Regions from separate parts of the Streptomyces roseoviridis genome, predicted to be linked through region 4. Evidence: riboswitches for the same ligand, from Rfam matches in the RefSeq annotation. Region 4 holds a riboswitch; each other region holds the start of a gene.
The links. A riboswitch is a leader RNA that binds a small molecule or an ion and turns the genes downstream of it on or off. The one in region 4 is predicted to bind cyclic di-AMP.

Region 1 (6,946 bases), 4.8 Mb from region 4:
GGCGCCACTGGCCGTAGCGGACGGCCTCGGCGAGGGCCCTCACGGCCCGCTCGGCGGCGGGATAGGCGGGGATGGGGCCCCGGGTGGGCGCCGGGTCGGCCGCTTCCGGGTGTTCGACGTCGGACGTCGCGGGGCCGCCCGTCCCCGAGCCGGAGGCGGGTGCCGCCGCGGCGGAGGCGGGCGGGGCCGGGTGAGTGCCGGGCACCCCGGCGGCGGAGGCGGGTGCCGAGGAGGCGGTCCCGGAGGGCGCGGGCGGCTCCTCGGTCAGGGGCCTCGGCGCGGTGGCGCCGGCCGGGCGGTCCGCGAGGGCGGCCGGGCGGTCCGTGAGGCCGACCGGGCGGTCCGTGAGGCCGGCCGGGCGCTCCCCCGTGGGGGCGGGCGGGGCCGCCGGGCCCGCGGGGCGCGTGCGGGTGGCGGCGGACAGGGCCTCGGCGAGGGCGCCCATCTCGACGTGGACGACGACGACCGGCTTGGCCGGGCCGGGGGCGGCGGCCACGGCGGCGCGGAGGGCGGTGGCCAGGACCTCGCCGTCGCCCGACTCGGTGGCGCCGTTCTCGCCGACCCAGGGGATGGCGGTGACGACCACGGCGTCGCAGGCGTCGTCGGCGAGGGCGGCCGTGAGCGCGGCGCGGAAGTCGGCGGGAGTGGCGCCGGTGGTCAGGTCGAGGGGACGCAGCGGCCGCAGGCCCTCGGTGAGGCAGGCGTCGTAGGTGAGCAGCCCGAGGGACTCGGAGTTGCCGAGGATGGCGACGCGCGGGCCCGCCGGCAGGGGCTGGTCGGCGAGCAGGAGGCCCGCGTCGACGAGTTCGGTGACGGTGTCGACGCGGATGACGCCCGCCTGGCGCAGCAGGGCGGAGACGGTGGCGTGCGGGATGCGGGTGACCGGGACGCGGTGGCCGGGCGGGGCGCTGCCGCTGTGCCGCGCGCCCTTGACGACCACGACCGGCTTGACGGCGGCCGTCCGGCGGGCGAGCCGGGTGAACTTCCGGGGGTTGCCGATCGACTCCAGGTAGAGCAGGACGACGTCGGTGGCGGGGTCGTCGTACCAGTGCTGGAGGAGGTCGTTGCCGGAGACGTCGGCGCGGTTGCCGGCCGAGAGGAAGGAGGAGAGTCCCGCGCCGCGCCGGTGCAGTCCGGCGAGGAGCGCGATGCCGATGGCGCCGGACTGGGTGAAGAGCCCGATCCGTCCGGCGGTCGGCATCTGGGGGGCGAGCGAGGCGTTCAGCCGTACGGACTCGGCCGTATTGATGATCCCGAAGGCGTTGGGTCCGATGATCCGCATCCCGTACGAGCGGGCCTGGCGCACCAGGGCGCGCTGGCGTTCGCGGCCCTCGGCCCCGCTCTCCGCGTATCCGGCCGAGAGCACGACCAGTCCGCGCACCCCGTGTTCGCCGCAGTCCGCGACGGCTTCGGGGACGCGCTCGGCGGGAACGGCGACGACGGCGAGGTCGACGGGCTCGCCGATGTCGGCGACGGAGCGGAAGGCGGGGACGCCCTCCAGTTCGTGCCGCCCCTCCCCCAGTGCGGCGTTCACCGCGTGGACGCGGCCGGTGTAGCCGCAGTCGAGGAGGTTGCGCAGCACGGTCCGCCCGACTCCACCGGGGGCGCGGCCGGCGCCGATCACCGCGACGGAGCGGGGGGCGAGGAGCCGTTGCACGGAGCGGGCCTCGGCGCGCTGTTCACGGGCGCGCTGGACGGCGAGGGAGCGGTCGGTGGGCTCCAGGTCGAGGTGGAGGCGGACGGAGCCGTCCTCGAAGCTGCGCTTCTGGGTGTAGCCGGCGTCCGTGAAGACCTTGATCATCTTGGTGTTGGCGGGCAGCACCTCGGCGGCGAACCGCCGGATCCCGCGCTCGCGGGCGACCGCCGCGATGTGTTCGAGGAGGGCGGAGGCGACCCCCCGTCCCTGGTGGGCGTCCTGCACCAGGAAGGCGACCTCGGCCTCGTCGGCGGGGGCGGAGGCGGGGCGGCCCTGCTCGTTGATGCGGTCGTAGCGGACGGTGGCGATGAAGTCGCCGCCGACGGTCGCCGCGAGTCCCACCCGGTCCACGAAGTCGTGGTGGGTGAAGCGGTGGACGTCCTTGGCGGACAGGCGCGGGTAGGGCGCGAAGAAGCGGTAGTACTTGGACTCGTCCGAGACCTGCTCGTAGAAGCTGACCAGCCGGTCGGCGTCCTCGGCGGTGATGGGCCTGATGCGTGCGGTGCCGCCGTCGCGGAGGACCACGTCCGCTTCCCAGTGGTCGGGATACGCGTGTTCCGGCTGCTCCGACTGTTCCGACGCGCTCTGCATGGGGCAAGCGTACGGCCGGGGTCCGACAGTGGCACCGGTCGCGCGGCAGGTGCGCTCCGTGCAAGGTAGGGAAGGCCGAACGGCGGTCCCGGCCGGGGTCGAAGCTCGGTACGAGAGCACGTCGCCACGCGTGAGAGACTGGTCTAGACAACCGCTGAAAGTTGAAGGGCAACCACCATGGCTGAGCGCCGCGTCAACGTCGGCTGGGCCGAGGGCCTGCACGCCCGCCCCGCCTCCATCTTCGTCCGTGCCGCCACGGCCGCCGGCGTCCCCGTGACGATCGCCAAGGCCGACGGCAACCCGGTGAACGCCGCGTCCATGCTCGCGGTGCTCGGCCTGGGTGCCCAGGGCGGCGAGGAGATCGTGCTCGCTTCGGACGCCGACGGCGCCGAGGCCGCGCTCGACCGCCTGGCGAAGCTGGTCGCCGAGGGTCTCGAGGAGCTTCCCGAGACCGTCTGACCCGTCTCCTCCCCGACGACGGATCACGAGAGCCGCGTCCGCCGGAATGCCGGCGGACGCGGCCTCCTCTTTTCCGGACCGGGAATCACGGTTGTCGGCAGATCGCCGCCGGGGACCATTGCACGACCGCGGGGGAATACACGGCGGTCATGGGAATAGGCGGATAAAGAGGAGCGGCGGGCAGAGCGAGACAATCCCCTGAATTCGCTCCCTCTTTGTATACGGCGTCCGTGTTAATTCCCCCGGCCGGCGATGTTGACGACATGTTGCGAAACCCTCACACGCGGCCGCTCCGGCCGTTTCAGCCGGTGCTGCGGCAGTGCGTGCTCCACGTGCAGCGCGGTCAGCGCCCGGGCCCGCTCGGCGTCCCCGCGCGCCACGGCGTCGACGATGGCCCCGTGCTCGGCCCACGCCTCCACGGGCCGGACCGCCGGCTCGACCGCGTACATCCAGGCGATCTTGTGCCGCAGCTGGGTGAGCAGCGCCGTGAGCGGCGGGCTGCCGGACGCCTGCGCCAGGGTCTCGTGGAACCAGCCGCCCAGCGAGGCCAGGTCCTCGCCCTGGCCGCCCCTGGCCCGCTCCTGCCCCAGTCTGACCAGGCCGCGCAGCACCTTGAGGTGGGCGTCGGTGCGCCGCTGCGCGGCCCGGGCGGCGCCCAGCGGTTCGAGCAGGGACCGCATCTCGAGCAGGTCGGCCGCCTCCTGCTCGGTGGGCTCGGCGACCTGGGCGCCGGCATGGCGGCGGGTGACCACGAAGCCCTCGGACTCCAGGGTGCGCAGGGCCTCGCGGACCGGGACGCGGGAGACCCCGTAGCGGCGGGCGAGCTGTTCCTCCGTCAGCCGGGCGCCCCGCTCGAACGTTCCGGTGACGATGTCGTCCCGGATCGCCGTGCATACCGAGTGCGCGGGAATGCGCATGTCCGACCTCCCCGTTGATCCGCGCGAAACCCCATCGAGCGGCTCTTGTTCCGGCGACTCTATTGCAGGACGGCGGAATTTCCGATGCCGCCCGTCAATTCCGCACAGAAAAGGCCCCGGCTCGCGGGAGCCGGGGCCTTTTTCTGTCGCACGGGTCGCGCCGGTCGTGGGCGCGTCTGCGGGTCCGTCGGATCAGACGTTCACGCCGCGGGCGCGGAGGTAGGAGATCGGGTTGATGTCCGAGCCGTACTCGGCGCTGGTGCGCGCCTCGAAGTGGAGGTGCGGGCCGGTGGAGTTGCCGGACGAGCCGGAGACGCCGATCTGCTCGCCGGGGGTGACCTTCTGGCCGACGTAGACGTTGATCGCCGAGAGGTGGCCGTACTGGGTGTACGTGCCGTCGTGCATCCGGATGACGATGTTGTTGCCGTACGCGCCGCCCCAGCCGGCCTCGACGACGGTGCCGGAGCCGACGGAGACGACCTTGCTGCCGTAGGAGGCGTGGAAGTCGATGCCGGAGTGGCTGCCGGAGGACCAGAGCGAGCCACCGGTCTTGTAGCCGGTGGACACGTACGTGCCGGCGACGGGGAGCTGGAAGGAGTTCAGGCGCTTGCGCTCGGCCTCGCGGGCGGCGCGCTCCTTGGCGGCACGGGCCTCCTTGGCGCGGGCCTCGGCCTTGCGCTTCGCCTCGGCGGCGGCCTTGACGCGGGCGGCGGCCTCGTAGGCCTCCTCCTCCTGGGCGGCGGCCTGGGCGTCGACCCGCTCGGCGAGGGACTCCTCGGTGATCACCTGGGTGAGGCCGGTGTCCTCGGGAGAGGGCTCCTCCGTGTCGGCGGCGAACGCCGGGGAGGCGAGGGTGCCGATGACGCCGGTGGTGGCGAGCGTCGCCACGCCGGCGATGCCGGCGCTGCGGCGCGCCAGACGGCTCGGACCACGATGCTTCCCGGTGGCACGGGTGAACGCCATGTAGTGGCTGATCCTTTCCTTCCCTCTCGCCTACCGGGTTAGCTGACGGGTTCGGAGCAGGAAGGTCTCCTACGGGCCCCTCCGCGCTGAGCGAAGGCGTCCGATTCACCCCAGGGACTGCGTGCGGGTCCCCGGCTCCCCAGGCTCGCGCCTTGCGGGGACTCGGCGATGACTGTCCGTTGCCGCGGATGCGGCGTGGTGCAACGGCCGGACAGCCGGGTCGACGCTAGGCGGATCTTCAGTCAATCGGCAAACAGACTCGCTCGTTTGTAAGACATGCCACAGGTCATTCAGGCATGCTTGACGACAATACGGACATACGAGAGGACCCCGGCGAACCAGGTCGCAGGGGTCCTCCGTCGTGCGTGACGGCGGCTCAATCAGCCGGTGACGACGGTCACTTCGCCGATGCCGAGCGCCCGTACCGGCTCCGCGATCTTCGACGCGTCACCGACGAGCACCGTCACGAGCCGGTCCACCGGGAAGGCGTTGACCACGGCCGCGGTCGCCTCCACCGTGCCCGTCTCTGCCAGGCGCGCGTACAACTGCGCCTGGTAGTCGTCCGGGAGGTGCTGCTCGACCTGGTCGGCGAGGGTGCCCGCCACGGAGGCGGCCGTCTCGTACTTGAGCGGGGCGACTCCCACCAGGTTCTGCACGGCGACGTCCCGCTCGGCGTCGGTCAGTCCCTCGGCGGCGAGGGTGCGCAGCACCTTCCACAGGTCCTCCAGCGCCGGACCGGTGTTGGGGGTGTCGACGGAGCCGCTGATGGCGAGCATCGAGGCGCCGTTGCCCTCGCCGTCGGAACGCAGCACCTGGCCGAAGGCCCGCACCCCGTAGGTGTATCCCTTCTCCTCGCGCAGCACGCGGTCCAGGCGGGAGGTGAGGGTGCCGCCGAGGCAGTACGTGCCGAGCACCTGGGCCGGCCAGACGCGGTCGTGGCGGTCGGCGCCGACGCGGCCGATGAGCAGCTGCGTCTGGACGGCGCCCGGGCGGTCCACGACGACGACCCGGCCGGTGTCGTCGGCCGTGATGGGCGGCATGGGCCGGGGCGCGGCCGGCGCGCCCGTCCAGGCGCCCAGGGTCTCGTCGAGGACCTTGTCCAGGTCGACGCCGGTGAGGTCGCCGACGACCACGGCGGTGGCCGCGGCCGGCCGCACGTGCGCGTCGAAGAAGGCGCGGACGGCGGCGGCGTCGATCGCGCCGACCGTCTCCTCGGTGCCCTGGCGCGGCCGGGACATCCGGGAGGAGGCCGGGAACAGCTCCTTGGAGAGCTGCTTGGCGGCGCGGCGGGCGGGGTTGGCCGTCTCGTGGGGGATCTCGTCGAGCCGGTTGCGCACCAGGCGCTCGATCTCGCTCTCGGCGAAGGCCGGGGCGATCAGGGCCTCGGAGAGCAGGCCGAGCGCCTTGGGCAGCCGGGAGACCGGGACCTCCAGGGAGACCCGTACGCCGGGGTGGTCGGCGTGCGCGTCGAGGGTGGCGCCGCAGCGCTCGAGCTCGGCGGCGAACTCCTCGGCGCTGTGCTGGTCGGTGCCCTCAGACAGGGCCCGCGCCATGATCGTGGCGACGCCGTCGAGGCCCTCGGGCTCGGCGTCCAGCGGGGCGTCGAGGACGATCTCGACGGCCACCACCTGCTGTCCGGGGCGGTGGCAGCGCAGCACGGTCAGGCCGTTGTCGAGCGCGCCGCGCTCCGGGGCGGGGAACGCCCAGGGCTTGGCCTCGCCCGGCCGGGGCTGCGGGTGGAAGGTCATGCTCGTCAAAGACGCGGCAGCGTCGGTCACTGGTCCGCTCCCTCTTCCTCGTCGCTGTCGCTCTGTTCGCCGGACACCGGCTCGTAGACCAGGACGGCGCGGTTGTCCGGGCGCAGCCGGGCCGCGGCGACCTCGCGCACCTCGTCGGCGGTGACGTCGAGGACCCGGTTCACGGCTGTCAGGGCGAGCTGCGGGTCGCCGAAGAGCACGGCGTACCGGCACAGTTCGTCGGCGCGGCCCGCGACCGTGCCGAGCCGGTCCAGCCACTCGCGCTCCAACTGGGCCTGGGCGCGCTCCATCTCCTCGGGCGTCGGGCCGTCGGCGGCGAAGCGGGCGAGCTCCTCGTCGACGGCGGCCTCGATCCGCGGCACCTCGACGCCGCCGGAGGTCTTGACGTCCAGCCAGCCCAGCGACGGCGCGCCGGCGAGGCGCAGCAGGCCGAAGCCGGCGGCGACGGCGGTGCGGTCGCGGCGGACCAGGCGGTTGTGGAGGCGGGAGGACTCGCCGCCGCCGAGGATGGTCAGGGCGAGGTCGGCCGCGTCGCACGCGCGCGTGCCGTCGTGCGGGAGCCG
Region 2 (6,946 bases), 5.6 Mb from region 4:
CGCTGCACGACGTCCTCGACGCCCAGCTCGCCGACCTCACCCGCTTCGACTGCCAGCCGCTGCCCGGGCTGCTCGCCGAGAAGCTGCTCGCCCACAGCCCGCACCTCGACCGGGTGTTCTTCGGCAACAGCGGCACCGAGGCCGTGGAGACCGCCCTGAAGTTCGCCCGGTACGCCACCGGCCGCACCAGGATCGTCTACTGCTCCCACGCCTTCCACGGTCTGACGACGGGCTCGCTCTCCGTCAACGGGGAGAAGGGCTTCCGGGAGGGCTTCGCCCCGCTGCTGCCCGACACGGCGATCGGGCTCGGCGACCTCGACGCCCTGGAGCGGGAGCTGCGGCGGGGCGACGTGGCCGCCTTCGTCGTCGAACCCGTCCAGGGCAAGGGCGTCCACGAGGCCCCGCCCGGCTTCCTGCGCGCCGCCCAGGAACTCCTCCACCGGCACGGCGCCCTGCTGATCGCCGACGAGGTGCAGACCGGCCTCGGCCGGACCGGCGACTTCTACGCGTACCAACACGAGGAGGGCGTCGAGCCGGACCTGGTCTGCGTCGCCAAGGCCCTCTCCGGCGGCTACGTGCCGGTCGGCGCCACCCTCGGCAAGGACTGGATCTTCAAGAAGGTCTACTCGTCCATGGACCGGGTGCTCGTCCACTCGGCCAGCTTCGGGTCGAACGCGCAGGCCATGGCGGCGGGCCTGGCCGTGCTCTCGGTGATGGAGACCGAGGGCACGGTGGCGCACGTCCGCCGGATCGGCGACCTGCTCGCCGGCCGGCTGCGCGAGCTCGTGCCGCGCTACGAGCTGCTGCACGAGATCCGCGGTCGCGGCCTGATGATCGGTATCGAGTTCGGCCGTCCGTCCTCGCTGGCGCTGCGCAGCCGCTGGACGATGCTCCAGGCGGCCCGCAAGGGACTCTTCGCCCAGATGGTCGTGGTGCCGCTGCTCCAGCGCCACCGCATCCTGACCCAGGTCTCGGGCGACCACCTGGAGGTCATCAAGCTGATCCCGCCGCTGATCATCGACGCGGCGGACGTGGACCGCTTCGTGACGGCCTTCACGGCGGTGATGGACGACGCCCACGGGGGCGGCGGCCTGATGTGGGACTTCGGGAAGACGCTGGTCAAGCAGGCGGTCGCGCAGCGCTAGCGTCCCGGCCGCCCGGCCGGGGACGTGCAGGGCTTGTCTCTGAGGCAAGAAAGTTGCCTCAGAGGCAGGATCCTGGCGCAATGGACGCATGGACCACGTCCCCGGGGACAGTGCCCCCCACGTCGCCCGTCCCGCTCCCGACGCGCTGCCCGACGTCGCCCCGCGGCTGCGGGAGCTGCGCCGGCGCCGGGGGCTGACCCTGGAGGCCGCCGCCCGGCGGGCCGGCCTCTCGCCCGCCCACCTGTCCCGGCTCGAGACGGGCCACCGCCAGCCCTCGCTGCCGATGCTGCTCGCCCTGGCCCGCATCTACGGTACGACGGTGTCCGAGCTCCTCGGCGAGGTGCCGCCCGAGCGCGATCCCGTCGTCCGCGGCGGGCGCTCGGAACCGGTCGAGGCCGACGGCTGGATCTACCGCCAGGCGGGCGGAGCCGGGCGCGCGCTGCAGTGCCTGCGGGTGCACGTGCCGTACGCCACGCGCGAGGACATCGTGCGGGTCCATCCCGGCGAGGAGTGGATCCACGTCCTGGAGGGCCGGGTGCGGCTCGCGCTCGGCGAGGCGGTCCACGTCCTCGACCCCGGGGACAGCGCGCACTTCGACTCGCTCACCCCGCACCGGATCGGCGCCGCCACCCGCGCGGGGGCGGAGCTGCTGTTCGTCCACACCCTGATGCAGAGCCCCGCCGCCGAGCTGTGCCTCGGTGACGGGACCCCGCACCGCCGCTGACATCCCGAAAGGTACCGTCATGTCCGAGAAGTCCGTACCGGTCACCGGCGAGGAGCGCGGCGCCGGCAAGTTCCCCAAGGGGCTGGTGCTCCGCCTCTTCGCCTACCTGGTCGCCGGGCACCTCTTCGCCGGCTTCCTCTATCTGCTCTTCATGCTGGGCGGCCAGAACCAGTAGGCCCGGCAGCCCGTCCTCACGCCTGGTCGAGCAGCCGCTCGCGCAGCAGTTCCCGGGTCTCCGGGGAGAGCCGCAGCCCCTGGGTGAGGTAGGCGTCCACCGAGCCCCAGGTCGCGTCGATCGTCTCGAAGGCCGCCCGCAGGTACTCCGCCCGCGCGTCGAACAGCGGGCTCAGCAGCTCCATCACCTCCGGCGACATGGCGTCCGGGGCGGTGGAGCTGCGCTGCACCTTGTAGCGGCGGTGCGGCGCGTTCGACTTCAGGTAGTCCTCCTCGATCGCGTCCCGCTCGACGCCCACGGCCAGCAGCGAGACCGCGATCGACAGGCCGGCCCGGTCCTTGCCGGCGGCACAGTGCATCAGCGCGGGGACGCTGTCCTCCGCCATCGCGTGCAGGATCCGGCTGTGCTCGGCGGTCCGCTCGACCATGATCTTCCGGTACGAACCGGACATCCGGGCGGCGGCCTTGCCGTCGCCGAGCAGCTCGCGCAGCTGACCGAGGTCGCCCGAGCGGACGAGCGCCCAGAACTCCTTGCCGTCGGCGGGGTCGCTCAGCGGTATGTTCACGTTCCGCACGCCCGGGAGCTCCACGTCGGGCCCCTCCACGCGCCGGTCCGCCTCGTTGCGGAAGTCGAAGACCGTGTGCAGCCCCAGGCCCGCGAGGAAGGCGGCGTCCTCGGCGGTGGCGTGCGCCAGGTGTCCGCTGCGGAAGAGCCTTCCGTGGCGCACGGTCCGGCCGTCCACGGTCGGCAGTCCGCCCACATCGCGGAAGTTGCGTACGCCGGTGAGCTCGGGCTCGGTCGTCGCTTGCGTCACGGTTGCTCCTGGTCTCGAGATCGGTTCTCGGGGCAATCATCCAGGTGGGAGACCTCGCACGCACCCCCTCGGGCAGGAATGGGTGTTCTGTCCGAATTGAGGGTTTAGGTATAACGCGCCCTGGTTGCAGGGGAGATGGGGAAGCGGGCGTGAGCAGCGTCATAAACGTGACGGACCGTGCCTGATCGTCTTTTCCAAATTCCCTTGTGGAAAGGGAAATCGAGGGGCCGTCATCGACGGAGGGTGACCGGAATTCCGGTCGGATTTCCCGGGATCACGACTCCGGCGAAAACAGTGGCTTGTTCCCGTCGGCTCCCCTCGTCTAGCGTCGCGCTCAATCCGGACGGACCGCCGAATCCTGCCGCCGACCGGAATCCGCACCCACCCGTACCAGGCAGGAGCGGGGGACCCAGGTAGTACGCCGATCCCTCGATGAAGGACGGCTCGGGGTGAAGCCGCGCGACCGCGCGGCCGGACATCTCCAGTCCGAACCCGACAGCTCACCTCGCAGGCGACGGAGAGGAATTCGCCATGCCCGCGAAGGGTAAGCACCGCCGTCCCAAGGCCAACCCGATCACCCGTGGATTCGTGGCCGCCGGCGCCGGAGGCGCCGTCGTCGCCCTCCCGCTCATCGGCGCCACCGGCGCGCACGCCGCCGAGCAGGCCGCCCCGGCCGCCGCTCCGCAGCAGGCCGTCGCCGCCGCGGCCCCCGCCAAGGCCCCGGCCGCGGCGACCGCCGGCAAGAAGGCCGCCCCCACGACGTACACCGTCGTGCGCGGCGACTACCTGTCCAAGATCGCCGACGAGCACGACCTCGCCGGCGGCTGGCAGAAGCTCTACCGCGACAACCGTCAGGTGATCGGCCAGAACCCCTCGCTGATCCTGCCCGGCATGGAGCTCACCCTCGGCGGCACGTCCACCGCCAAGGCCCCGGCCGCCGCGCCCAAGGCCCCCGCCAAGGCCGCGCCCAAGGCCAAGAGCGCCGCCAAGTCCTCCGGCGACCAGCAGCGCGCCTCCCGTGCCGCCGAGCGCTCCTCGGACGCGGGCTCCTCCGCGTCCACGGCCGCCTCGTCGTCGTCCTCCTCCTCCTCGTCGTCGGGTGCGGCCTCCTCCTCCGGCTGGGTCGCCCCCGTCGGCGGCGGCGTCTCCACCCCGTACCGCGCCTCCGGCTCGATGTGGTCCTCCGGCTACCACACCGGTGTCGACTTCATCGCCTCCTCCGGCACCAGCGTCCGCGCGGTCGGCGCCGGCACCGTCCACTCGGCCGGCTGGAGCGGCGCCTACGGCAACGAGGTCGTCATCCGGCACGCCGACGGCACCTACTCGCAGTACGCCCACCTCTCCTCGCTGTCCGTCTCCGCCGGCCAGTCCGTGAGCGGCGGCCAGCAGATCGGCCTGTCCGGCTCGACCGGCAACTCCTCCGGCCCGCACCTGCACTTCGAGATCCGCACGGGTCCGGGCTACGGCTCCGACATCGACCCGCTGGCCTACCTCCGCCAGCACGGCGTGGGCATCTGACACACCGTCCGACAGCGCGTCCGCCCGGGGCCCGGCACACCACGTGCCGGGCCCCGGCGTATTCCGGCTTGGGACAATCTTTATCGGTGGCATATGTCACCCACCGTCAACCCCTCCTTACGGTCGCGTAGGTCACAACCGGAGGGGAATGATGTGCTCCCGTGGCAGACGATTCGACATCAAGAGACATGAACGCATTCGGGTCGTACGCGGCGATCGGTGACAGCTTCACCGAGGGCGTCGGAGACCCCGGGCCCGACGGGACCTTCGTCGGCTGGGCGGACCGGTTCGCGGTCCTCCTCGCCGACCAGCTGCCGGAGCACGACTTCCGCTACGCCAACCTGGCGGTACGGGGACGCCTCCTCGACCAGATCGTCGTCGAACAGGTCCCGCGGGCCAAGGAACTCGCCCCCGACCTCGTGACCTTCTGCGCCGGCGGCAACGACATCATCCGCCCCGGCACCGACCCCGACGACGTCGCCGAGCGCTTCGAGCGGGCCGTCGCCGACCTGACGTCCGCCGTCGGCACGGTCATGGTGACGACCGGCTTCGACACCCGCGACGTGCCCCTGCTCAAGCACCTGCGCGGCAAGATCGCCACGTACAACGGGCACGTCCGGGCCATCGCCGACCGCTACGGCTGCCCCGTCCTCGACCTGTGGTCGCTCCGGTCCGTCCAGGACCGCCGCGCCTGGGACGAGGACCGGCTCCACCTGTCACCCGAGGGCCACACCCGCGTCGCGATGCGCGCCGCCCAGGTCCTCGGCCTGCCCGTACCGGCCGACCCGGAGCAGCCCTGGCCGCCCCTGCCCGCGCGCGGCACCCTGGAGGTCCGCAAGGACGACATCCACTGGGCGCGGGAGTACCTCGTCCCCTGGATCGGGCGCCGCCTGCGCGGCGAGAGCTCCGGCGACCACGTCGCGGCCAAGCGTCCGGACCTGATGCCCCTGTAGGCCACCGGCGCTCGCCAGGCGGTGGGGGCGCGGCCCCGGGCCGCGCCACGGCGCCGGTGGTACGGAGAGGTGAAGGATCGGGCCCGCCCAGGAGTGGCGCGGGGGCGCCGCCGGGAGCGGCTGGTGGGATGTGCGCGCCGCACCACGGCAGCCGCCGCGGCAACCACTGCCGAAAGGACCGCCCATGACGTCCCGTCACCCCACCGGAGCCCGTACCCCGGCCCTCGCCCTCGCCGTGGGCGCCGCGCTCGGGGGGCTGCTGCTCGCCGGCGCCGCGCCCGCGCTCGCCGCCGCCCCCGGTACCGTCGCGGCGGCCGCCGCCGTACGGCCCGCCACGCAGGCGACCGTGACGGTCAGCGGCAGCGGCCGGGCCGCCGCCGCGCCCGACGTGGCCGTGGTCTCGGTCGGCGTCGAGGCGACCCGCAAGACCGCCAAGGAGGCGATGGCCGCCCAGAGCGCGGCGGCCAAGGCGCTCCTCGCCGCGCTGCGCGAGCAGGGCGTCGCCGACCGGGACATCCGCACCGAGAGCCTGTCCCTGTCGCCGGTGTACGCGCAGTCCGGCGGGGGCGAGAGCAAGGTGACCGGCTACCAGGCCGGACAGAGCTTCTCCGTGAAGGTCCGCGACATCGACAGGACCGGGCAGATCGTCAGCGCCGTCAGCGACGCCACGGGGGACGCCGGCCGCGTCAACGGCGTCGTGTTCGACGTCGCCGACCCCACCGGCCTGCGCGCCAGGGCCCGCGAGGCGGCCCACCGCGACGCCCACGACAAGGCCGCGCAGCACGCCCGGCTCAGCGGGCACCGGCTCGGGCGCCTGGTCTCCCTCACCGAGGGCGAGAGCGTCCGCCCCGCTCCGGGAGCCGTTCCCAGCGCCCCGGCCGACGGCGGCGAGGGCGTCCCGCTGGCCCCCGGCGAGATCGAGGAACACGTCTCGGTCACGGCGGTCTACGAACTGGTGTGACCGCCGGGCGTTCGGAGGCGCGGGAGCGGAGCGGCCCCCGGTGCTCGTGGGGCGGGATCGGCTGCCTGGACCCGCGCGTCGCCGGCCGCTCCGTCGTCGCCCGGTCCGCGCGGTCCGTCGCTCCGGTCCGCGGGCGCAGTGCGTCCGTGCCGCCCTCCGGCCCGGGTGCGGTCGGGGCCCGGTGCGGTCGGAGCCCCTACGTACCCGCACCGCCCTCCGGCCCCCGTGTCCGGCCGTCGGCGACCGACGGCAGGCCCAGTTCGCGGGCGAGGGCCGCGTCCGCCCATTGGAGCATCGTGGCGCGGGGGAGGGCGCCGGGGTAGGAGGTCATCTGGACGGCGAGGCCGTCGAGGAAGGCGGTGAGGCGCCAGGCCGCGGCGGTCGGATCGGGGCAGGTGAACTCGCCGGCCGCCGCGCCCTCGGCGATCACCGAGGCGAGCTCGGTCTTCCACGCCTGGTCCAGGGAGCCGGCGACCTCACGCAGTGCCGGTTCGCGCAGGGCGGCCGCCCAGCTCTCGATCCACAGGCGCCAGCCCTTGGCCTGCCCGGTCGGGGCGTACCAGCGGACCGCCGCCCGCAAGCGCCGTACCGCGCTGGTCCGCCGGCCGAGCAGGGTGCGCAGCCGGGCCAGGTCCTCCTCGGCCGCGTGCGCGAAG
Region 3 (6,946 bases), 3.0 Mb from region 4:
TGCACTGCGCCACGGACTGGGAGCCGTACGCGGAGCAGATGCTGGAGGTCCTCGACGCGCACCCCGACTTCGAGAACACCCAGGAGGACGGCGGCTACGCCCCGCGCCCCGGGTACCGGCCGCTGACCCGCTTCGAGGGGCAGGGGCTCGACAAGGGGCACGTCGTCCACGACCTGCTCTTCCGCCGCCGCTAGCCGGAGCCCCCGGCCTCCCTCGGCCTCCCCCGGCGCCGCTCCGGTTCGCCTACCGGCGCGGCAAGGCGTTTTCCACAGGCGCCCGAACCGGGTTTTCCACAGGCGGCGGGAACTCCCTCGCCGCTGTCGGCGGGGCTCGTTAGGGTCGTTGCGTGTCGTCGAACCCCATCGCCGGTCCTGCCGCCGAGCCCGTCCCCGCCCAGTCGCACGTCCACGCGCCCGTCCACTCGCCCGTCCACGATCCCTCTCAGTCCCAGGGGACCGTGCCCGCACCCGCTCCCGTGCCCGCGCTCGAGAGCGACCAGCCGGACTTCACGGCCGTCCCGGAGCGTGCCAAGTGGCGGTACAAGCCGCGCAAGGCGTTCTGGCGCAGCCGGCTGGTCCGGGCCGTCGCGCTGATCACCGTGCTCGCGCTGTGCGCGCTGGCGATCCTCGCGCTGGTGCGGGAGCAGACCGGCACCGAGGGCTTCCTCGTGGGTCTCGGCCTCGCGGTGCTGCCGGTGCCGCTGCTGATGGCCGCGTTCCGCTGGCTCGACCGCGTCGAGCCGGCCCCTTGGAAGAACCTGTTGTTCGCGCTCGCCTGGGGCGCGTTCGCGTCCACCCTGGTCGCGATCCTGGCCAATTCCTTCGCCGTGGAGTGGATCAGCAGCGCCACCGCCGACCCCGGCTCCGCCGACACCCTCGGCGCGACCGCCGTCGCCCCCGTCGTGGAGGAGACCGCCAAGGGCGCCGCCGTGCTGCTGCTCTTCCTCTTCCGCCGCCGGGACTTCACGGGTCCGGTCGACGGGCTCGTCTACGCCGGGTTCACCGCCACCGGCTTCGCCTTCACCGAGAACATTCTCTATCTGGGCAACGCCTTCGGCGAGGACCAGGAGTTCGGCGCCGCCGGTCTCGGCTCGATCACCGTGGGCACGTTCTTCGTCCGCATCATCATGTCCCCGTTCGCGCACCCGCTGTTCACCTCGCTCACCGGCCTCGGCTTCGGCTTCGCCGCGCTCCTCCCGGTCACCGCGAGGGCCCGCCGCACCCGCCTGGTGCTGCTGCCCCTGGGCGGCCTGCTGCTCGCGATGGGCATGCACGCGCTGTGGAACGGCTCGGCGACCTTCCACCCGCTGGCGTTCCTGCTGGTGTACGGGATGTTCATGGTGCCGGTGTTCGCGCTGCTCACCTGGCTGGCGATATGGAGCCGGCAGAAGGAGCTGCGCACGATATCCGGGGAGCTCCCGGCGTACGCGTCGGCCGGCTGGCTCGCCCATGACGAGCCGCTGGCGCTCTCCTCGATGCGGGCCCGGGCCCTCGCCCGCGGCTACGCCGCCCGCAGTTTCGGCAAGCCGGGTGCGCAGGCCGTCGGCGAGTACGAGGCGTTCGCGACGACGCTTGCGTTCCTGCGCCACCGGGCCCGGCGCGGGCAGGCCGCACCGGACTTCACGGCCCGTGAGCAGGAGCTGTTGCACCACCTGTGGCAGCGCCGCCAGGTCGCCTCGCCCGCGCTGACCCACGCGGCCCGGGTGACCGGCCGGGTGTGGGTGCCGCCGCAGTACCTGGACTACGGCGGCTACAACCCGTACCGGAGCTGACGGGGCTCAGGCCCCCGACGCCTCCGAGACCGCGGGCGTCTCGGAGGCCGCGGTCAGCGCGGCGAGCTCCGCGTCCGTCAGCCGCAGGCCGGCGGAGTCGACGAGCGCCGGGAGCTGTTCGACGGTGCGGGCCGAGGCGATGGGGGCGACGACGGTCGGACGGGAGGCCAGCCAGGCCAGGGCGACGGCGGCGACCTCGGCGTCGTGCGCCTCGGCGACGGCGTCCAGGGCGGCGAGCACCTTCTGTCCGCGCTCGGTCTCCAGGTGCTTGGCGGCGGTGCCGGCGCGCACGCTTGCGACGGTGGCGCCCGGCCGGTACTTGCCGGTGAGGAAGCCGGACGCGAGACCGAAGTACGGCACGGAGGCGAGGCCGGCCCGCTCGGCGGTGTCCAGGAGCGGGCCCTCGTAAGTGTCGCGGGAGACCAGGTTGTAGTGGGGCTGGAGGGCCACGTAGCGGGCGAGGCCCTCGGCCTCGGCGAAGTCGAGGGAGGCGCGCAGCCGCTCGGGGGAGATGTTGGAGGCGGCGACGGCACGGACCTTGCCGTCCTTCACCAGCTGGTCGAGGGCGGTGACGATCTCCTCGACGGGCACGGACTCGTCGTCGTAGTGCGTGTAGTAGAGGTCGATGTAGTCGGTGCCGAGGCGGCGCAGCGACTCCTCGGCGGCGGCCTTGATGGTCGTGGCGCTCAGCCCCTTGAAGCGGGGGTGGGCGCCGACCTTGGTGGCGACGAGGACGTCGGAGCGGTTGCCGCGGGAGGCCATCCAGCGGCCGATGACGGTCTCCGACTCGCCGCCCTCGTTGCCCTCGGCCCACGCGGAGTAGACGTCGGCGGTGTCGACGAAGTTGCCACCGGCGGCGGCGTAGGCGTCGAGGACGGCGAAGGACTGCGCCTCGTCGGCGCTCCAGCCGAAGACGTTGCCGCCGAGGGCGAGCGGGAAGACGTGCAGGTCGGAGGTGCCAAGCCGGCGAAGAGAAGTCATGCGTGGATCAACCTTCCGTGAGGACACCGCTATTCCGGCCGGGGATCATCCGGATCGGCCGCCCGCCCCCGGCCTCCCGGCGGCACCGGCCGGCGCGAGCTCCGGCGCGACGGTCGCGAACCGGTGGGCCGCCCGTGGCCGGACGGTGCCGGGGGCCGCAAACCGGTGGGCCGCCCGTGGCCGGACGGTGCCGGGGGCCGCAAACCGGTGGGCCGCCCGTGGCCGGACGGTGCCGGGGGCCGCAAACCGGTGGGCCGCCCGTGGCCGGACGGTGCGGGGGACGCGGGGCGCACTAGACGGACAGGCCCTTGGAGCGGAGCCAGGCCGCCGGGTCGATGCCGCTGCCGGACGGGGTGTGGACCTCGAGGTGGAGGTGGGGGCCGGTGACGTTGCCGGTGGCTCCGACGCGGCCGATGGTCTCTCCGGTGCCGACCGACTGGCCCGCGCTCACCGTCATCGACGACAGGTGCGCGTACCAGATCTCCGTACCGTCCTGGAGCTCCAGGACGATCCGGTAGCCGTAGGAGCCGGACCAGCCCGCCGACTTGACCGTGCCGCTGTGGACGGCCTTGACCGGGGTGCCGGTGGGGGCCGCGAAGTCCAGGCCGGTGTGGTAGCCGGAGGACCACATGGAGCCGGACTCGCCGTAGGTCGAGGTGAGCGTGTACGAGGAGGTGGGCAGCGCGTAGCTCGCGGCGAGCTTGGCCAGGCGCTCGGCCTCGGCCTTGGCCGCGGCCTCCTCCTCGGCCTTCTTCTCGGCCTCCGCGGCCGCCTGCTCCGCCGCCTGCGCCTTGGCCTCGGCCTCGGCCGCCGCCTTCTCGGCAGCGGTCTTCTCCGCGGCCGCCCTCTCGGCGGCGTCCGCGGCGACCTGCTGCTGCTCGGCCTGCTGGAGGATGCGGGCGCGCAGCGCCTCGCCGGCGTCGGTCCGGGTCTGGGTCCCGGCGGCCTCGGCGCCCGAGCCGCCGCCGTCGGTGGTGAAGGTGAGAGCGGTGAGCGGCTGGGTGTCGTTCCCGCCCGCGATCGCGTCCGAGCCCCCGTCACCGCCGGCCCCGCCCTCGGAGCCCTTGTCGTCCGCGCCGATCAGCGCGCCGACGCCCGGCAGGTCGGCGGCGTCGGGAAGGTCGACGTCCGGCAGCGCTATGGAGACCGGGGGCTTCTGCTGGGCGGTGGCCAGACCGCCGGCGCCGACCGCCGCGATGACGCCGACGCCGAGCACGGTGGAGGAACGGGCGAAGTTGGAGCGCTGCTTGACGACGCGGTGGCGCCCGCCGGAGCGGCTCCGGTCCCTGAGGGATTCCTCGGTGGGATTCCACTCCTCCGCGTCCGCGCCTGCGGCGCCCGGCGCCCCCGAGGTGTCGAAGTAATCGAAGGGGGTATGCGGAGCAGGGGTGTTGGAGGCCACGGAGGCGCTCTCCTTTCCTTCCTTCTCGCCTACCGGGTTAGCTGACGGGTTCGGAGCAGGAAGGTCTCCTACGGGCGGCCGCACGGGTGCGGTGGGGCCCGATTCACCCCAAGTGGTGGTTCCCCGGTTCCCTTGCGGGATTCGGCGCGTGCGCACGGTGCCGTCTCTTGCGACGGCTGGGACGACCGCGCTGCGTTATCGAACGTTAATAGACGCGGCCACCCGATTCCAAGCCGTTCCCCTTGATCATTAGCTGAATTGGTAGGGAAATGCCCGAGTTGACCCCCCTTCAGAAAGAGGTCAGGACCAAACGCTCGATCTGACGTTACGTCAATTGTTATCGGAGCGACACCTCGCCACTACGCCCCGTCACGGCGCCGATCCGCCCTCCGGCGGCACCACCGGCATGGTCCGCCGCCGCTCCGGTTGCCCCGCCGCCGGGCGGCTCACCGCGAGCAGCGCCATGTCGTCCGTCGTGCCCCCGCCCGTGTGCCGGCGCACGTCCGCCACCAGCGCGTCGAGCAGCTCCTCGGGCCCGGGGAAGATCCGCCCTGCGAGCCGTTCCCCGGGGTCGTAGAACACCCCCGCCCCGTCCCGGGCCTCCGAGAGGCCGTCCGTGTAGAACAGCAGCGTCGCCCCCGGCGGGTACGGCGTCTCGTCGGCCCGGTCCGGCCACACCCCCAGATCGCCCATGCCCAGCGGCAGCGCGGCCTCGCTCGGCCGCAGCACCTCCACGCCCCCGTCCTGGAGCAGCAGCAACGGCTCGGGATGCCCCCGGTTGACCACCCGCACCACCCGGTCACCGCCCGGGATCTCCGCGAGCACCGCCGTGGTGAACCCTTCGAACGCGTCCAGCCCGTCGCGCCGGGTGCCCTCCCGGGCCAGCGCCCGCTCCAGGCGCGCCGCCACCCCCTCCAGCGTCTCCTCCTGCTCGGCCGCCTCGCGGAAGGCGCCGATCACCACGGCCACCGCCTCCACCGCGTCCAGACCCTTGCCCCGCACGTCGCCGACCACCAGCCGCACCCCGTGCGGGGTGTCCTGCACCGCGAACAGATCGCCGCCGATGAACGCGTCCGCCTGCGCCGCCTCGTAGCGCGCGGCGATCTGGAGGCCGCCGATCCGCTCCGCGGGCGCGGGCAGCACCGCCTTCTGCGCCGTCTCGGCGATCACCCGTGCCGAGGCGAGCCGCTCGCCGCTGCGCCGCACCACCCGGCCGATCAGCAGGGCGAGCCCGGAGACCGTGGCGACGGTCAGGGTCTCCGTCAGGGACGGGATCCGCATCACGGTCCCGTTGTAGACGTGCAGGCCGATGCCGGCGACGACGGCGGCGATGCCCGTGAGCAGCGTCGTCAGGGTGGAGAAGAGCGGGGCCGCGATCAGCGGCGCCGCCGAGAACAACGGCGCCGCCGTGTACTGGGGCGGGGTCAGCGTGTCGAAGACGACCCCGCCCACGATCAGCAGCGGAGGCAGCGCCCGCAGGAAACGCCGGGCGCCCCGGTACTGCCCGCCCGCGGGACCGGCGGACGCGGCCCGTACGGCACCGGACGACGAGCCGGAGACCCGGCCGGACGACCGCCCAAAGGGCCCGCCGCGGCCCCCACCGCGGGGCCCACCGGCCGAAGGTCCGGCGGACGCACCGAAGGGCCGGCCGGAAGCCGGACCGCCCCGGCCGCCCCCGGACGACGTACCGGCGGACGCACCGGACGACGGACCGGCCGACGGGTCACCGCGCCCCGCACCGGCGGGCGCACCGGGGCGGGCGGCACCGGAACGGCCACGCCCGCGCCGCATCCCCGCTCGCGCCACCTGTGCTCTCCCACCTGGACATGCCCGGACCCGCCCGGTCGCGGACGGACCCGCGCCCTCCCCAGGGTGCCGTCAGGCCGAGCGGCTCGGCGACTCCTCCTCGGCCGGTTGGCGTACGGGCGGCGGCTCGGCCAGCCGCCCGCCGCGGGCCAGCAGCGCCATCGCCCCCGCGCACCCGAGGCCGACCGCGCACAGCACCAGCCAGGGCACCACCGACCACCCGGTCACGTCGAGCAGGGCGCCCGTCCCCAGGTTCCCCAGGGTGATGCCCACCCCGCACACCGTGTTGTAGAGCCCGTAGTGGGTGGCGACCCAGCGGTTCTTCGACAGGGCGACGACGGTGTCCATCTCGTACGGGTAGAGCACCGCGTTCGCGACCGCCAGGACCGCCGTGCACAGCAGCAGCCCCACCAGCGAGCGCCCGAGCGCGGCCGGAACCAGGAAGGCCCCGCCCATCAGGGCGAGTCCGAGCACCAGGCACCGCTCGCGCGACAGCCGCGCCGAGCACCAGGCGGTGATCCGCAACTGCCCGGCGAGCGCCACGAGCGCCGACACCACGAACAGCGCCGTGGTCGCCCCCGTGCCGCCGGCGGCGAGCGGCAGCGCCAGATAGACCTGGAAGGACAGCACGTACGAGCCGGTCATGCACAGCGAGAACAGCCAGAACGTGCGGTGGGCGAGCACCGTACGGAACTGCCCGCGCCGCTCCTCTCCCCACGGAACCTCGGCCTCCACGGCTCGCCGCACCGGCAGATGCCGCAGCTGTACGAGCGTGAGCGCGGCGAACAGCACCGCCGCCACCGTGCACGTCAGCCGGAACGACACCCCTGTCAGGGCTACCCCGACCAGCGGCCCGAGCAGGATGCCCGCCTGGTAGTACACGTTGAACAGGGCGAACGCCTCCACGCGCCGCTCCCCCGCCTCCGCCGCCAGGTAGGCCCGCACCGCCGGGTTGAACAGCGCCCCGGCGAGGCCCGTCGCGAGCG
Region 4 (6,946 bases):
AGGTCCTCGTCGCGCTCGCCCATGCCCGCGATGAGCCCCGAGCAGGCCGAGAGCCCGGCCGCGTGGGCCTTCTGCACGGTGTCCACCCGGTCCGCGTAGGTGTGGGTGGTGGTGATCTCCCCGTACGTCCCCTCGGACGTGTTGAGGTTGTGGTTGTACGCGTCGGCCCCGGCCTCCTTGAGCCGCTCCGCCTGCCCGTCGGACAGCAGACCGAGGCAGGCGCAGACCTCCACGTCCTCGTTCTGCTCCTTGATGGCCTCGATGGTCCTGCCGACCCGCTCCACGTCGCGGTCCGTCGGACCACGGCCGCTCGCCACCAGGCACACGCGCTTCGCGCCACCCGCGACACCGGCCGCCGCCGCGGCCGACGCCTCGTCGGGCTTCAGCCACGTGTACTTCAGGATCCCGGCGGTCGAGCCGAGCCGCTGGGAGCAGTACGAGCAGTCCTCGGGGCAGAGGCCCGACTTCAGGTTGACGAGATAGTTGAGCTTCACCCGGCGCCCGAACCACTGGCGCCGCACCTTGCCGGCCGCGGCCACCACATCGAGCAGGTCGTCGTCGGATGTCGCCAGCACGGCGAGCGCTTCTTCACGGGTCGGCAGCTCGCGCCGCAGCCCCTTCTCCACCAGCGTGTTCAGCAGGTCCATAAGGGCTGATCCTTACCTACGGCAGACCCCCGGGCCAAGGAAGAGAAGAACAAACAGAGCGGTTTGAAGTGTGTGTATGGCCACACCCTGTCGCCGGCCCCGGACCGTTAGGGTCTGTGCGCCGCCTACCGAAGGATCGCCATGCCGCCGTACGCCGAGGACCGCACGGACCCCCGCCGGGCCGCGTTCGACTGGACCGAGGCCGCCGCACGGCAGCGCGCGGCGGCGGGCCTGGTGCGGACCCTGCGCCCCCGGGCGGCCGAGTCCGGCCTCCTGGACCTGGCGAGCAACGACTACCTCGGCCTCACCCGGCGCCCCGAGACCACCGAGGCGGCGGCCGAGGCGGCCCGCCGCTGGGGCGCGGGCTCCACCGGTTCGCGGCTCGTCACCGGATCGACCCGACTGCACGCCCTCCTCGAACGCGAACTGGCCGACTTCTGCGGTTTCGAGGCGGCCCTCGTCTTCTCCTCCGGCTACACCGCGAACCTGGCCGCGCTCACCGCCCTGTCCGCCCGGGACGGCCTGATCGTCTCCGACGCGGGCAACCACGCCTCGATCGTCGACGGCTGCCGGCTCGCGCGGGCCGAGACGGCCGTGGTCGCGCACACCGACCCGGAGGCCGTGGCGAAGACCCTCGGCGCGCATCCGGACCGCCGCGCGCTGGTGGTCAGCGACTCCGTCTTCTCCGTGGACGGCGACAAGGCCCCGCTCCCCGCCCTGGCGCGGGCGTGCCGGGAGCACGGCGCGGGCCTGGTCGTCGACGACGCCCACGGCTTCGGCGTCCTCGGTGACGGCGGGCGCGGCGCCCTGCACGAGGCGGGCCTCGCGGGCGACCCGGACGTCGTCGTGACCCTCACCCTCTCCAAGTCGCTGGGCAGCCAGGGCGGTGCGGTGCTCGGACCGGCCCGGGTGATCGAGCACCTGGTCAACGCGGCCCGCACCTTCATCTTCGACACCGGTCTCGCCCCCGCCGCCACGGCCGGCGCGCTCGCGAGCCTGCGCCTGATCGAGGCCGAACCGGGCCTCGCCGCCCGGGCCCGTACGGTCGCCACCACCCTCCACCGGCTGCTCACCGAGGCCGGGCTCACCGCCGCCCGGCCCGACGCGGCCGTGGTCTCGGTGCGTGCCCCGGGCCCCGACGAGGCGCTGCGGTGGGCGGCCGACTGCCGCGAACTCGGCCTCGCCGTCGGCTGTTTCCGCCCGCCGTCGGTGCCCGACGGCATCTCCCGGCTGCGTCTGACCGCCCGCGCGGACCTCGACGACGCGCAGATCGAACGGGCCGTCGACACCATCCTGAGGACCGCGCCCGAGGGAGCCTGACCCGCTGTCAGTGCCGGTGGCTACGGTGATCACATGAGTCTTTCCCTGAGCCCGTTCCTGCTCGACATCAAGGCCACGCACGCCCTCGTCGGTTCGGGCGACGAGCAGTTGCTCCAGATCATCCACGAACGGTTCGCCGACGACCTGGCGCGCGACGACGACTGGTTCTCGTCCTCGATCGCCGACGGCGCGCCGACCGCCTCCGAGGCGCTGCGCGCCGTGATCGCCGGCGGCCCCTTCGAGGGAAGGAAGGAGCACTCCTTCCCGTACGGCTACGCCTACAAGCGGCTGTGCTCCCTGACCGGGTCCTTCCTCGACAACTCCTGCTTCTCCCCGTTCCGCGGCGCCTGGCTGGAGACGGTCGACGAGGGCCTGAAGGCCCTGCGCATCACCGCGGTGTCGCTGACGGACTTCGGCTACGGGGACGCCATGCCGGACCCGATACCCACCTACGACCTGCCGAACTGCGGCGAGTGGACGCACGAGCAGTGCCTGGCCGCCGTCGAGCAGTTCGAGCAGACCAAGCGGGACGGCCACGCCCCGCCGCTCGACCCCGAAGTGGTCGACGCGGTCATGGACGTCATCGGCTGGCTCCGCCACGCCGCGGCCCGCCCCGGCTTCGGGGTCATCGGCTTCGTCTCCTAGGGCGCGTCGGGCCGGTTCCGCGGACGGCGGCGCGGGCGCGGGCCGGGCGTCGGGGCGTCGGCCGGACGGGGGCCAGGCGCCCGCCGGGTCCGGCGTACGGCGCCGTATTCTGAGGCGGGCGACGCCGGCACCGCCGAGTCGCGCCCGGCGCCCGACGCCGCCGGGCGCCGTCCACGCCGGGGTCCGAACACCCGGCCGACGATCGGAGCCGTCACGTGATCAGCCCGGCCGCGATGGGAGGAGTGGCCCTGGTCGAGCTGGGCATGGCCCTGACTCCGGGACCGAACATGATCCACCTCGCCTCCCGCGCCATCACCCAGGGGCGCAGGGCCGGCCTGGTCGGCCTGAGCGGGACCGCGGTGGGCTTCGTCTGCTATCTGCTGGCCGCGGCCGCGGGCCTGTCCGCGCTGTTCGCCGCCGTGCCGCTCGCCTTCACGGTGGTCAAGCTCGCCGGGGCCGCCTACCTGGCCTACCTGGCCTGGGACATGCTCAGGCCGGGTGGTCGTTCGCCCTTCGCCCCGGCCGGGGACCTGCCGCCCGTCTCCGACGCCCGCCTCTTCTCGACGGGGCTCCTGACCAATCTGCTCAACCCCAAGATCGCCCTCATGTACGCCGCTCTGCTGCCCCAGTTCATGGACCCGCAGGCGGGTCCGGCCTGGGCACAGCTCCTCCAGCTCGGCGCGGTGCAGATCGTCGTGGGGGTCACGGTGAACGGTCTGATCATGCTGGGTGCCGCACGGGTGTCGGGCTACCTGGCAGCGCGGCCCCGTGTGATGACCGCTCAGCGCTTCGCGGCGGGCGGCCTGCTCGGTGTCTTCGCGCTGCGCACGGCCCTGACCCGTACGCCCGTCTCGGCCTGAGACGGGCCCCGCGCGCCGGTGACACCGGCGACAGCAATGACCCGGTGACAGCAGTGACACCGGTGACAGCAGTGGCACCGGTGCTGCTGTGACGGTCCCGAACGCGAGGGGGGGGAGCGGCACCCGGTCGGGGCCCGGCCGTCAGTGGGCGGGACCACCCGGTCGGGGCCCGGCCGTCAGTGGTCGTGGCCCGTGTCGGCGGGACCGCGTCCTTCGTCGGAGCCGTCGGGTCCCTCTCCGGCCTCACCCCTGCGTCCGTGCGGGCGGCGCTGTTCCTCGCGGCCGAGGCCCGGGGACTGCCGCTTGGCGTCCATGCCGTGGTCGTCGGGCGCGGCGTCGCCGAGACGGCCCCGTGCGGCCTCCTCGGCCTCCCTGCGGGCCTCGGCGTCGCCGCTCTCCCCGACGGCCTGGGACGGGGTGGTGCGGGGCGGCCGGTCGGCGGGCAGCGTACGTCGGCGCTCGTGGTGGCTCATGATCACCCTCCTGGGCTCTGGATGCGGGGGACGGGTGTGTACGCGGCTGCCCCGCCGGATCAGGGTGAAACGCTCCGTTCGGCGTCCCGTGACGGAGCCAGCACGAAGGCGTGGCCGGCCGGGTCCGTGTAGCGGCGCACGTCGGTGCGCCGGTCGAGCCGGGTGCCGTTGCGTTCGGCGGCGACCGGGCGGGCGCCCAGGGAGATCGCCTCCCGCTCGGCCTCGTCGAGCGCGTCGGCGGCGACCAGGATGTGCAGATGGGCCTGCTGGGAGTCCTCCGGGCGCGGCCAGCTCGGCGGCGCCTGGCCGGGGTCGCGGCGGATGCCGAGGGCGGGGCCGGCGGAGGAGTGGAGCAGGAGCAGGTCGGGGTCGCCGTCGGCCGGTTCGACGGTGGCGCCGAGCAGGGCGGCGTAGAAGCGGGCGAGGGGTTCGGGATCGCTGCTGTCGAGGACGAGGAGGGTCGTCTTGGAAACGGTCATACGGTCCGTCTGCCCGCTCAACGGCCGTGCAGGCATGGCGAGTCGGGCGTGCACCCGGTCCGCTGGGCTCGCGTGCACCCGGTCCGCTCGGTTCGCGCGCCCCGGTCGCCCCTGGGGCCCGGCGCCGATCCGCTCGCCCGTCGGACGGTTCACTGCTTCGAGCGACAGTCATCCGTATATCGCGGTGGATCGCCCCTCGGGACGGCACGATCGGTGGCACTCTGACGCGAAGCGCAATCCGGGCGGGGCCCGGTGGGAAAGGGACAGCGTCGCCATGGCAGACCACCAGGAAGCAACCCTCACGCTGCCGAGCGATCCCGCCTCGGTCGCGACCGCCCGGCGGTACGTCGCCGAGGTCCTCTCCTCCTGGGGCCTCGGCGACGGCACCGACATCGCGGACTCGGTCCGGCTGATCGTCTCGGAGCTGGCGACCAACGCCGTGCAGCACACCTTCGGACAGTCGCCCACCTTCACGGTGGACGTCAGCCTGGAGCGGGACGAGCTGCTGCGCATCGGGGTCACGGACAGCCATCCGCGCTGGCCCCAGCGCCTCCCGGCGGCGGTCCAGCAGGACAACGGCCGTGGGATGGTCATCATCCGCTGGCTGGCCGCCGAGGCGGGCGGCCGGCTGTCGGTGACGCCGACGGCCGAGGGCGGGAAGACCGTCTGGATCGACCTGCCCTGGCCGGCGGCGGTTCCCGGCTGACGTCAGCGGACCCGGCCGTAGAGGACCTTCGACGTCCAGATCCGGTCGAGCTTCACCCAGGAGCCCTGCTTGGGCGAGTGCCAGATCTTGTTGTTACCCGCGTAGATACCGACGTGGTACACCCTTCCACCCGAGTGGAAGAAGACGAGGTCCCCCTTCTGCCGGCTGGACGCGGAGATGTGCCGGGTCTTGTTGTACTGCTGCTGCGCGGTGCGGGGCAGCGTCTTGCCCGCCTTCTTGAACGAGTAGAGCGTGAGGCCCGAGCAGTCGAAACGGGTGGGGCCCGCGGCGCCGTACTTGTAGGGGGATCCCTTCTTCGAGGCCGCGACGTTCAACGCCTTGCCGGCGTACGAGGTCGCGGCCTGGGCCTCCGGCGCGGCTCCTGGGGCGAGCAGCGTGCCGCCGACGGCGGCGAGGGTGAGAGCCGAGACGGCTCCGGCCCGGGACAGCAGGGACGGGACATGAATCTGCGCAGTCATGCGCAACCCTTCGTCAGCCGCCTGTGAAGGATGACCTGTCGGGTTCGGGCAGGCGAAGATGCCCGGCCGCGGCTGCGGCTTCACCCCGAGGAACGTCCCCCACTGCGCGAGACGTCCCGTATTGCTCGGGTCCTCCACTCCTGCCGATCCACTCCTGTCGACCAGACGTCCGGGACGGCGGCAGGACTCGGCGTCCGCCCGGACCGCCCCGCCTCGGGTGGCGGGGGCTTGTCGTCGACAGGGATCTTGACTCACACACTGGCCCAAATCCGAGCTGAAACGGCGATATGTGAGGCTCCTCACGACTGATCCATACGGGTGGACAGTCGGGTTTCGGGGTCAGCGATGTTTGCCGGACGAGCCGTTCACCAGGGCTGGAACGCCCGATTCCGCCAGATGCGTACACCCGCTGCGCAACTCACCTGAGTTACATGTCGATACGTCGACTACGCCGAACGAGGGAGAGATTCCGTGGTCCCCGTGCCCCGAGTGGACCTCGACACGACACGCCCCCCTGTCAACTCACCTGGTCCCCGGGGACGGTGACGCGCCCCGTGCGCCGCTCTCCGTCCAGGGTCCTGAGCGCACGCGCCAGCGTGTCGGCGTGCACCTCGCTCTCGCCCCGCATGTGCATGAGCGTCAGCGCGTCCCGCAGCGCCGCCGCGCGGCTCACCAGCGCCTGCGCCGCACGCAGCGCCCCATAGGTATGCGAGGTCCTGGATGGATTGATCCGGCCCAGCAGATCGACTACTTCGAGGTACGCGTCGACGAACTCGCCCTCGGCGCGGGTCAGTGCGGGCAGCGGCGGCAGCTCCGGGAGCACGTCGGCCTCACTCGTTCCCGGCGTCCGCGAGCCCGCGGCGGCTCTCGACGACGTGGTCCACCAGGCCGTACGCCACCGCTTCCGCCGCGTCGAGGACGGTGGTCCGGTCGATGTCGGCGTCGACGCGCTCGCGGTCCCTTCCGGTGCGCTCGGCGAGCAGTCCGGCGACCAGGGCGCGCTGTCGCAGCAACTCCCGTGCGTGGATGTCGAGATCGCTCGGCTGTCCGCGCAACGGCTCGTCCAGCGTGGGCTGCTGGAGGACGATCCGGGCGCCCGGCAGCGTGAGCCGCCGCCCGGTGGTGCCCGCAGCGAGCAGCACCGCGGCGGGGCCGACCGCCTGGCCGAGGCAGATGGTCTCCACCTCGCAGGAGACGGTGCGGATCGTGTCGTACACCGAGGTCATCGCGCTGATCGAGCCGCCGGGGGAGTTGACGTAGAGGCTGATGACGCTCTCCGGGGCGGCGTGGTCGAGGTACAGGAACTGCGCGATCACGTCGTTGGCGGAGGTCTCGTC

Region 1: another riboswitch for cyclic di-AMP. It lies ahead of ABD954_RS08000 (M23 family metallopeptidase); the one in region 4 lies ahead of ABD954_RS29845 (C40 family peptidase).
Region 2: another riboswitch for cyclic di-AMP. It lies ahead of ABD954_RS04185 (M23 family metallopeptidase); the one in region 4 lies ahead of ABD954_RS29845 (C40 family peptidase).
Region 3: another riboswitch for cyclic di-AMP. It lies ahead of ABD954_RS16060 (M23 family metallopeptidase); the one in region 4 lies ahead of ABD954_RS29845 (C40 family peptidase).

Annotation. Positions count from the first base shown of each region.
Region 1 covers NZ_BAAAWU010000001.1:1,769,618-1,776,563, forward strand. Annotated here, with positions in the region: gene ABD954_RS07985 (bifunctional acetate--CoA ligase family protein/GNAT family N-acetyltransferase) at 1-2,287, opposite strand, end outside; gene ABD954_RS07990 (HPr family phosphocarrier protein) at 2,465-2,746, shown strand; gene ABD954_RS07995 (GntR family transcriptional regulator) at 2,980-3,663, opposite strand; gene ABD954_RS08000 (M23 family metallopeptidase) at 3,856-4,626, opposite strand; cyclic di-AMP (ydaO/yuaA leader) riboswitch at 4,639-4,804, opposite strand; gene ABD954_RS08005 (M16 family metallopeptidase) at 5,007-6,374, opposite strand; gene ABD954_RS08010 (M16 family metallopeptidase) at 6,401-6,946, opposite strand, start outside.
Region 2 covers NZ_BAAAWU010000001.1:967,635-974,580, reverse strand. Annotated here, with positions in the region: gene ABD954_RS04205 (aspartate aminotransferase family protein) at 1-1,145, shown strand, start outside; gene ABD954_RS04200 (helix-turn-helix domain-containing protein) at 1,234-1,869, shown strand; gene ABD954_RS04195 (DUF6126 family protein) at 1,889-2,044, shown strand; gene ABD954_RS04190 (tyrosine-protein phosphatase) at 2,061-2,858, opposite strand; cyclic di-AMP (ydaO/yuaA leader) riboswitch at 3,231-3,385, shown strand; gene ABD954_RS04185 (M23 family metallopeptidase) at 3,390-4,376, shown strand; gene ABD954_RS04180 (SGNH/GDSL hydrolase family protein) at 4,565-5,329, shown strand; gene ABD954_RS04175 (SIMPL domain-containing protein) at 5,514-6,290, shown strand; gene ABD954_RS04170 (TetR/AcrR family transcriptional regulator) at 6,487-6,946, opposite strand, start outside.
Region 3 covers NZ_BAAAWU010000001.1:3,552,469-3,559,414, forward strand. Annotated here, with positions in the region: gene trmB (tRNA (guanosine(46)-N7)-methyltransferase TrmB) at 1-194, shown strand, start outside; gene ABD954_RS16050 (PrsW family intramembrane metalloprotease) at 458-1,771, shown strand; gene ABD954_RS16055 (aldo/keto reductase) at 1,778-2,752, opposite strand; gene ABD954_RS16060 (M23 family metallopeptidase) at 3,045-4,154, opposite strand; cyclic di-AMP (ydaO/yuaA leader) riboswitch at 4,167-4,311, opposite strand; gene ABD954_RS16065 (PP2C family protein-serine/threonine phosphatase) at 4,524-5,633, opposite strand; gene ABD954_RS16070 (MFS transporter) at 6,033-6,946, opposite strand, start outside.
Region 4 covers NZ_BAAAWU010000001.1:6,591,756-6,598,701, forward strand. Annotated here, with positions in the region: gene bioB (biotin synthase BioB) at 1-647, opposite strand, end outside; gene ABD954_RS29815 (8-amino-7-oxononanoate synthase) at 789-1,967, shown strand; gene ABD954_RS29820 (DUF7691 family protein) at 2,001-2,612, shown strand; gene ABD954_RS29825 (LysE family translocator) at 2,828-3,472, shown strand; gene ABD954_RS29830 (hypothetical protein) at 3,649-3,945, opposite strand; gene ABD954_RS29835 (VOC family protein) at 4,005-4,424, opposite strand; gene ABD954_RS29840 (ATP-binding protein) at 4,699-5,130, shown strand; gene ABD954_RS29845 (C40 family peptidase) at 5,133-5,609, opposite strand; cyclic di-AMP (ydaO/yuaA leader) riboswitch at 5,613-5,733, opposite strand; gene ABD954_RS29850 (hypothetical protein) at 6,127-6,432, opposite strand; gene ABD954_RS29855 (ATP-dependent Clp protease proteolytic subunit) at 6,440-6,946, opposite strand, start outside.